DNA from 3 places in the Lysinibacillus sp. OL1 genome. Region 1 is predicted to be linked to each of the others. Evidence: riboswitches for the same ligand, from Rfam matches in the RefSeq annotation. Region 1 holds a riboswitch; each other region holds the start of a gene.
The links. Region 1 has a riboswitch for S-adenosylmethionine ahead of EW028_RS09730 (MetQ/NlpA family ABC transporter substrate-binding protein). Riboswitches for the same ligand answer to the same signal wherever they lie in the genome.

Region 1 (3,120 bases):
TTGCGTTTTTTGAAGAGACCGTTCGCTTTGCGAAGGAACACAATATTATCGTATCACATGATTTTGCTTATGGGGCAATAGGATTTGACGGTAATAAACCAGTTAGCTTCCTTCAAGCAAATGGTGCAAAAGAAGTAGGAGTTGAAATGTATACATTATCGAAAACCTATAATATGGCTGGCTGGCGTATAGGCTTCGCTGTAGGGAATGCCGAGATTATTGCTGCTATTAATCTTATTCAGGATCATCTGTTTTGTAGTCAGTTCCCTGCCATTCAACAAGCTGCAGCAGTAGCACTGACAGCTTCCCAGCAATGTGCGGATGAACTACGAGCTACTTATGAGCGTCGCCGAAATGTACTCATTGAAGAAGCTAGAAGAATTGGCTGGCATGTTACGGCTCCAAAAGGCTCCTTCTTCGCATGGCTCCCTGTACCACTAGGCTATACAAGTGAACAGTTTGCTGATCTATTGCTCGAAAAAGCTGATATCGCTGTAGCAGCAGGTAATGGCTTCGGTCAATATGGTGAAGGCTATGTGCGCGTAGGGTTGCTAGTTAGTGAGGAGCGCTTACGTGAAGCAATCCATAGAATCGAGCAATTACAATTGTTTAATAGATAATGTGCCTTATCCTGTAGCTATCTCTAGCTACAGGATTATTACTATTTTTCAATTTTCCTTGGTTGCCCTAAACCATCTTCTAATGGATAAAATTGAACATGACCTGTTTCATCATCCCATTTTCGAATATGTTGAATACCTTGTACCTCTGCCAACACGATGTCAGCAGTTATAACAGGATTTCCCCCTTTTATTAAATGCCCACCCGATACTACACCACATTGATCACTCATAGAACCATGGAAATGTGTCTCATATCCACCATCTCGCTTACACACCACACCTGAACCTTGAATAAATTCTAGTGGTCCCTCTTTTTCAATCACATTACTAAAACGAACATGAATTTGAGCTGTTGCATCTGGCACTAAATAAACAAAGCTACTTTTTTGAAAGCTGCCAATACAGCTTACAATTGTTGCTGACTCTATATTATTCTCTTCGCAAAGCGCTTCAATCCCTTCAATGATATCTGTTCCCGTTAGAAAACGAGCACTAATAACCTTACCAAATGAACCTATACCATAATTAACTCTTACAGACATTGTTATCCCTCTTTTGTGTCGAAATATTATAATTATATAAAAAATTTAAAAATTATTTATTGACTTACTATACCCTATAAATTATATTAGTTCTATCGGAATTACAAAAAAATATTATAAATCTCTTATCAAGAGTAGCTGAGGGACTGGCCCTATGAAGCTCGGCAACCTCCTTTTTAAAGGAAGGTGCTAAATCCTGCAAACGATCTTCGTTTGATAGATAAGAGAGGACATCTTTTCATGAGCCTCTCTTAATTTGTAAGAGAGTTTTTTTATTTTCAAAAAACCGATAAAAACAATCTTGGAGGTATTTTCATGAAAAAGAAAAATAAATTTTTAGTAGGTTTAGCAAGTTTAACATTAGTAGCAGCTTTAGCAGGCTGTGGCTCTAAAGAAGATAGTAAAAGCCAAGCTGAAGGAATTGATGAAAAGAAAATCGTTGTAGGCGTCACTTCTGGTCCACACGAACAAATTGCAGAAGTAGCTGCTAAAGTAGCAAAAGAAAACGGGCTAGAAGTAGAGCTAAAATCATTTTCTGACTATGTTTTACCTAATACATCCTTAGCTGAAGGTGATCTTGATGCGAACAGCTATCAACACGAGCCTTTCCTGGATACATTTAATAAAGATCATGATACAGAGTTAGTACCAGTGGGCAAAACGATTTTAAATCCAATGGGTATCTACTCAGAAAAATATAAATCCTTTGATGACATTCCTGACGGAGCAACGTTTGGCTTACCAAATGATCCAACGAATGGAGCCCGTGCCCTCTTTGTTTTACAGGAAGCTGGCTATATTAAGTTAAAAGAGGGCGCAGACTTAACAGCCTCGATCCGTGATGTAGAAGAAAACAAAAAGAATTTAAAATTCATTGAATTAGAGGCCGCTCAAATTCCTAAACAACTTAGTGAAGTAGATGTAGCAGCTATTAATACAAACTTTGCATTAGAAGCTGGCATTAACCCTAAAGATGACTCTATTTTATTGGAATCTACTGATTCTCCATACGTAAACTATATTGTCGTGCGTGCTGAAAATGAAAATGATCCAACAATTAAAAAGTTCGTTGAGGCCTACCAATCTGATGAAGTACGTCAATTCATCGAAGAGGAATTCAAAGGTTCAGTAATCCCTAGTTGGTAATACATTCAGGAAGCTTCTATAAGCCGAAGAATCTGCCGAAATTCCTCTATAGGAAAACGAGCAGATTCTTGCTTTTTAGAAGGTAGAGAAAGGAGCATACAATCGCATGATTCAATTACAAAATATCTCAAAAGAATTCAAGTCGAAAAAAGGCATCATAAAAGCTGTGGATGGCATCAATCTTCACGTAAAAAAGGGACAAATTCATGGTGTAATCGGCTATAGTGGTGCTGGTAAAAGTACACTCATTCGTTGCGTTAATCTACTAGAACGTCCTACAGCAGGAAAAGTAGTGATAGACAATGTAGACATTACGACCCTTTCTCTTCACGAATTACGTCAAACACGCCAAAAAATCGGGATGATCTTCCAGCACTTTAATCTATTAAAAACAGCAACAGTTTACAATAATATTGCAGTTCCCTTAAAGCTACTAGGCTATAAAGAGGCGGAAGTAAAAAGCCGAGTAGCTAAGTATGCTGAAATTGTCGGTTTAACAGATAAACTAGACAGTTACCCCAATCAACTTTCAGGTGGTCAAAAACAGCGTGTGGCTATTGCGCGTGCCTTAGCACAGGAACCAGAAATTTTACTTAGTGACGAAGCAACAAGTGCACTTGATCCTGAAACAACGGAAGCCATTCTTGAATTGTTGTTAAAGATTAACCGTGAATTAGGAATTACAATTCTGCTCATTACACATGAAATGAATGTCATTCAAAAAATTTGTGATGAGGTTTCTGTTCTAGAATCTGGGAAAGTTGTAGAATTCGGCACAGCGATTGAACTTTTTGCAAAACCAAAGCACC
Region 2 (3,120 bases), on a different contig from region 1:
AGTTGGCGACGAAATCAAAACAGATGATCCATTCGGTAGCGTAGAATCAGTAAAAACTGTTTCTGAATTATATGCACCAATCTCAGGTACTGTAGTGGAAGTAAATGCAGATTTAGAAGATAGCCCAGAATTCGTTAATGAATCACCATATGAAAAAGCATGGATGATCGTTGTTGAGCCTGCTGACGCATCAGAAGTTGAGAAACTAATGACAGCAGAGCAATACGAAGAAATGATCGCTGAATAAGACAAGCTATAATCGAAAAACGTCGGAAACTACCGGCGTTTTTTGTTATATAATGACTTATAAGTGGGGATCTCTAAATGGAGGTGGCGTAATGTTCGAGGGAAAATGCTTGATAGTAGAAGGACGCTCAGATAAGCTACAAATTGAGCCTATTTTGAATGAGAATGTTACAATACTATGTACGAATGGTACAATTGGTGTGCATCAATTAGAAGAACTACTGGATCCCTATGAGGGCTGTGAGCTATTTACTTTTTTTGATGCAGATACTTCTGGCGATAAGCTACGTGCATTAATGGACAGACATTATCCAGAAGCTGAGCATCTGCGCACAATGCCAACATATAAGGAAGTAGAAACGACACCAAGAAAAGTGCTAGCGATGATTTTACTGCGAGCACATTTTTCAATCCATAATGAATATATTTTGTAAGGTTGCGTGAGTAAATGGAAGAATGGTCAACAGAGCAGTGGGAAGCGGCTAAACAGTCAGGAGAGAAAACTGCATTTTATTTATATACACCGATGTGTGGAACATGTGCAGTGGCATCTAAAATGATGTCCATTATTGAACAATTACTGCCACAGCTACAAATTGGTAAAGCAAATATCAACTTTTTGGAACACATTGCTTATGAGCATCAAATTGAAAGTGTTCCATGTCTACTCATCAGTGATGGCGGAAAAGTGACAGAAAAGATTTATGCTTTTCAATCCGTACCATTTTTATATGAATTGTTAAAAAAATCAATTGACTGAACTTTACTAGCGTGGTAAAGTATCAAATATATTACTAAAACATTAAATATATCGAACTCTTATGAAGAGTGGCGGAGGGAAGTGCCCTATGAAGCCCGGCAACCATCACAATGTGAAAAGGTGCCAAATCACCCAAAGATTTTTCTTTGAAAGATGAGAGAACGGTTTAACGTATTATACGTGACCCCTTCTACTTGTCTGTGAGTGAAGGGGTTTTCTATATGAGAAAAGGAGTATTCGCTATGATCCAGCTTCAAAATATTACAAAGAAATACAAAACAGCAAATGGCGAATTAACGGCAGTCAAAGACGTCAACCTTACTATTAATAAAGGTGAAATTTTTGGCATTATTGGCTATAGTGGTGCTGGTAAAAGTACCATGATTCGTTTATTAAACGGTTTAGAGAAACCGACAGCAGGAACAGTAACGGTGAACAATCAAGAATTTTCATCGATAAAAGGGCAAAAGCTTAGAGCGGCTAGACAAAAGGTAAGTATGATTTTCCAGCATTTCAATTTACTTTGGTCTAGAACAGTTGCCGAAAATATTGCATTCCCTTTAGAAATCGCAGGCTTCCCAAAGGCTCAACGTGAAGCACGTGTGAAGGAATTAATTGCCCTTGTAGGCTTAGAAGGGCGCGATAAGGCATATCCATCCCAGCTTTCTGGTGGACAAAAGCAGCGTGTAGGAATTGCACGTGCATTAGCGAATAATCCAGAGGTTTTACTATGTGATGAGGCGACATCGGCACTCGATCCTGAAACAACGGATGCTATTCTTGATTTACTCGTTGATATAAATGAACGCTTAGGCTTAACTATCGTCCTGATTACCCACGAAATGCATGTCATTCGCAAAATTTGTCATCGTGTAGCAGTGATGGAGGCAGGCGAAATTGTGGAACGTGGTGAGGTATTGCAAGTCTTCCAAGCCCCACAGGCGGCTATTACTAAGAAGTTTGTATCTCAAATTACAGACACTAAGGAAACACAGGATACGGTAGCACAAATTAAAACAAACTATCCAACTGGACAACTTGTCAAACTTATTTTTGTTGGTGAAAAAACAGAACAGCCAGTCATCTCACATCTTGTGAAACAATTTGATGTAGAAGTAAGTATTGTTCACGGAAATATTTCACAAACAAAAAATGGTGCATATGGTACATTGATTGTGCAAATTGATGGCTCTCAGAAAAACGTCACTGAAGCCCTTCGTTATTTAAATACAGTGGAAGTACAGACGGAGGTGATTGAAAATGCTAACTAATCTCTTTCCGAATGTAGACTGGGAAAATATGTGGCAAGCTACGTATGAAACTTTATACATGACAGCTATATCAACGGTTGTGACATTTATTCTTGGGTTAGTCATTGGTATTGTTCTATTTTTAACTAGTCCCAATCAGTTATGGGCAAATAAAATCGTTAACTTTTTAACGGGATCACTCGTTAATATTTTCCGTTCCATTCCATTTATCGTATTAATTATTTTATTAATTCCATTTACGAAGTTGTTACTAGGTACAATTCGTGGTGCCAATGCGGCGTTACCTGCTTTAATTATCGGTGCAGCACCGTTTTATGCTCGTATGGTATTAATTGCGTTACGTGAAATTGATAAAGGTGTCATTGAAGCGGCTCGTTCAATGGGAGCGAAAACTTCTACAATTATTTGGAAAGTATTGGTTCCTGAATCATTACCAGCTTTGATTTCTGGTATCACCGTAACGGCTGTTGCTCTTGTAGGTTATACAGCGATGGCAGGAATTATTGGTGCAGGTGGTCTTGGTAACTTAGCTTTCTTAGACGGCTTCCAGCGAAATCGCCAAGATGTGACATTAATGGCAACTATTTTGATCTTAGTAGTCGTATTTATTATTCAATGGATTGGTGATTTAATTACTGAGAAAATTGATAAACGCTAGCACGAAATTGAGGTTATTCCGGTTTTTACCGCTAACATATTTAAAACAAATAAAAGGGAGTGTCATAAATGAAAAAGTTATTAGCAGGATTATTTTTATCAATACTTGTACTAGCATTAGCAGCTTGCGGTACAGATAAAAAAGAAGATGAAAAATCAGCATCTGGCGATCAAACAGATAGTAAA
Region 3 (3,120 bases), on a different contig from region 1:
TTGAGAAATGAAGTAGTCTGCCCCATGCTCAATTTTCTTCTCTAAGCGTGTCACAGCACGATCTAACACACGGACGTTTGGATTAAATGCAGCAGCAACTGAAAAATTTGCTTTTTTTCGAAGTGGCTTACCTGAGAAAGAGACCCCTCCATTTAATTGCTTAATTAATTGGATTAGCTCCATTGAAGATACATCATAAACACTTGTCGCACCTGGGAAATCTCCTACTTTCGTTGGATCACCCGTAACAGCCAACACATCATGAATACCTAAAGCATTTAACCCCATTAAATGAGATTGTAGACCAATTAAATTACGGTCGCGACATGTAATATGAGTTAGTGGACGTACACCATGTGTGCTCTTCAACAATGCTCCCATTGCAATATTGCTAATACGTGGAGAGGCCAATGAATTGTCTGCCATCATAACTACATCTGCACCTGCATCATATAATTGCTTTGCTCCTTCAAGGAACCCGTCAATCTCTAAATGTCTAGGTGTATCCAACTCTACTATGACAGAACGTTCACGTTTAACCTTTTCATGAAGAGGCTCATACTTTGTTGGCTCCGCTTCCCGAACAATCTCAATCTTTTCAGGTTTCGCATGCTTCTCCTGAACCGGTGATAACTCTTCTAAATACTTCTTTGCTGCTGCAATATGTTTGGGTGTTGTACCACAGCAGCCCCCTATTAAACGTACACCTTGATCACGCAATTCAACAGCCGCTCGACCAAAATAATCAGCTTCTGATTCATAAACGACACGCCCATCCTCTAAGTCCAGAAGTGATGCATTTGGATAGGCCGACATAAATGCCTTATTAGGAAGTTCTACACCTTCAAATGCTAGAATAGTATGGTGTGGACCTAGTCGACAATTGACACCAACAATATCAGCACCTAGGGCTTCAAGCTCATGGAGAGCATTATTTAAAGACATCCCATTTTGTAGAACACCGGGCTCATGCATAGAAACTTGTGCAATAATCGGCAATTTTGTTTTTTCTCGTAGCATCTTTAAGGTTGCTGTTAATTCTTCAAAATCATAATAAGTTTCAAGTAAAAGGCCATCTGGATTCCCTGCAAGTAAGACGCTTGCTTGTTCTTCAATAGTCGCTAATATTTCATCCAAGGTTGCATCACTTTTACGAATTCCCCGAATACCACCAATTGTTCCTAAAACAAATTGACCGCCATCAGCCGCTGCTCGTTTTGCGATGGTGATAGCAGCTTCATTAAATTGTTGGACTTTTGATTCTAATCCATAGCGAGCTAATTTAATGGCATTTGCACCGTACGTATTCGTTTGAATGATGTCAGCACCAGCTGCAATATATTCTCTATGAATCTTTTCAATTAACTCGGGTCTCTGAACATTCATTTCCTCATGGCAATACTCCAATCCATAGCCATATAGCACTGTGCCTATTGCACCGTCTGCCGTCAATACATGCGTTTTTAACCTTTCAAGCAATCCCATAAAATTAGCCTCTCTTCCTATGTCTCTATATAATAAAAAGCCTTCTTTCATAAAAAAAGAAGGCTTTAACGATTCATCATTGTTGTTCCTTCTCATCTTCGACTCAACGGTCTTCTGGATTTAGCACCTGACAATAAAGTTGGTTGCTGAAGCTTCAATGGGCCAGTCCCTCTGCTTCTCTTGATAAGAATTAAGTATGAATTTTTTAAATAATTAAAAGAATCATATCGTTTACTGACGAATGAGTCAAGACTATTTCACATAACAAAGTTTTTTTTCACTTAAAATCTTAGAAATTGGCAAGTTCATTTGCAAGCTCTTCGCCAATTTTTTTCCCGTTTTGAATACAAGCACCAATACCTACGCCAAAATATGAGCACCCTGCAATCGATAAATTAGGATAGTTCTCATGTAATTCTTGTAGTAGTCCTTGTAATGCTTCACGATGCGCTAAATCATATTTAGGCATTTGATCAATCCACTTTGTTACATTCACAACAGTTGGCTGCTCCTCTATTCCTAGGCTCTTTCTCACATCTTCTAAAGCAACTGCTGCCAATTCTTCATCAGTCATGGCACGTAGTTGCTCATAGGCTGGATTGATGCTCTTATAAAAGAGTCGCACAAGTAATTTATTTTCTTTCGATGTATGCTTCCATTTACGACTAGTCCAAGTTGCTGCATTACAAGTAACGTCTGAATTATGGGAAACAATATAGCCCGTTCCATCTGCTGGCAATTTAGCGTCTGGCACATCAAAACCTAAATAGATAGTAATTGCTGACGCTGTCGTAAATTGGTTAAAATAGCGGTTTAAAGATTCATCCTGTAGCAGATTTTGGACAGAATCATTCGGTAATGCTAAAACGACATAATCTGACTCAATAATTTCACCATTAGCTAAAGAAATTGTGTAGTTCTTATCTTGTTTTTGAACATTTAGTGTAGTAACACCCTTGATAATTTCTACATCGGATAAGGTTTGTTCAAGTCGATTAATTAAAGAAGATAAACCATTTTTAAAGGATATAAATTTTTTGTTCGCTGCTTTAACAAATTGCTCACGATTCGCATCAAAGCCTTTAATAATACTTCCAAAATCATTCTTATAATCAATTAAATACGGTAAAGTAGAGCCAATAGAAAGCTGATGTAAATCTCCTGAATAAACACCTGCAAGGACTGGTGCAATTTGGTTTTTCACCAGTTCCTCTCCTAAATAGTAAGTTAAAAATTCACCGATAGAACTTTCCTTTGTGAAGCCATTGTTTGGCAATGTTAAATCCTTCAACGCTTCTTTTTTTCCCTGCTCGGAAATAAGTGTACTTTCCTCTAAGGATGCTACACTCATCGGTATTCCGAAAGTTGAATCTGCCGGAATAGCATGTAACTCATTATTCGTATAAATATAAGAAATACCTGTTTCGTTGTAAACTAATTCCGCCTCAAAATCAAGCTCCTGCACGAGTTCCATAACGCCTTGATGACGGGCTACAATAGAATCAGCACCCGTTTCCATGATGAAACCTTGTTCATGTGCTGAATATAATTTGCCTCCTAAATATGTATTTTTTTCTATAAGCACTAGACGAACATCTAAATTATGTTCCTTCACTTGACGTTGCAAATAATGCA

Region 2: it holds a riboswitch for S-adenosylmethionine, as region 1 does, so the genes downstream of both, EW028_RS13295 (methionine ABC transporter ATP-binding protein) here and EW028_RS09730 (MetQ/NlpA family ABC transporter substrate-binding protein) in region 1, are expected to answer to the same signal.
Region 3: it holds a riboswitch for S-adenosylmethionine, as region 1 does, so the genes downstream of both, EW028_RS21470 (bifunctional homocysteine S-methyltransferase/methylenetetrahydrofolate reductase) here and EW028_RS09730 (MetQ/NlpA family ABC transporter substrate-binding protein) in region 1, are expected to answer to the same signal.

The regions. Positions count from the first base shown of each region.
Region 1 covers NZ_SJDS01000004.1:121,024-124,143, reverse strand. The annotation lists gene EW028_RS09740 (pyridoxal phosphate-dependent aminotransferase) at 1-620, shown strand, start outside; gene EW028_RS09735 (PPC domain-containing DNA-binding protein) at 662-1,165, opposite strand; SAM riboswitch class I at 1,288-1,392, shown strand; gene EW028_RS09730 (MetQ/NlpA family ABC transporter substrate-binding protein) at 1,481-2,311, shown strand; gene EW028_RS09725 (methionine ABC transporter ATP-binding protein) at 2,418-3,120, shown strand, end outside.
Region 2 covers NZ_SJDS01000006.1:238,723-241,842, forward strand. The annotation lists gene gcvH (glycine cleavage system protein GcvH) at 1-247, shown strand, start outside; gene EW028_RS13285 (toprim domain-containing protein) at 339-680, shown strand; gene EW028_RS13290 (thioredoxin family protein) at 695-1,006, shown strand; SAM riboswitch class I at 1,063-1,166, shown strand; gene EW028_RS13295 (methionine ABC transporter ATP-binding protein) at 1,249-2,277, shown strand; gene EW028_RS13300 (methionine ABC transporter permease) at 2,267-2,935, shown strand; gene EW028_RS13305 (MetQ/NlpA family ABC transporter substrate-binding protein) at 3,004-3,120, shown strand, end outside.
Region 3 covers NZ_SJDS01000016.1:28,930-32,049, forward strand. The annotation lists gene EW028_RS21470 (bifunctional homocysteine S-methyltransferase/methylenetetrahydrofolate reductase) at 1-1,485, opposite strand, end outside; SAM riboswitch class I at 1,575-1,675, opposite strand; gene EW028_RS21475 (protoporphyrinogen oxidase) at 1,775-3,120, opposite strand, start outside.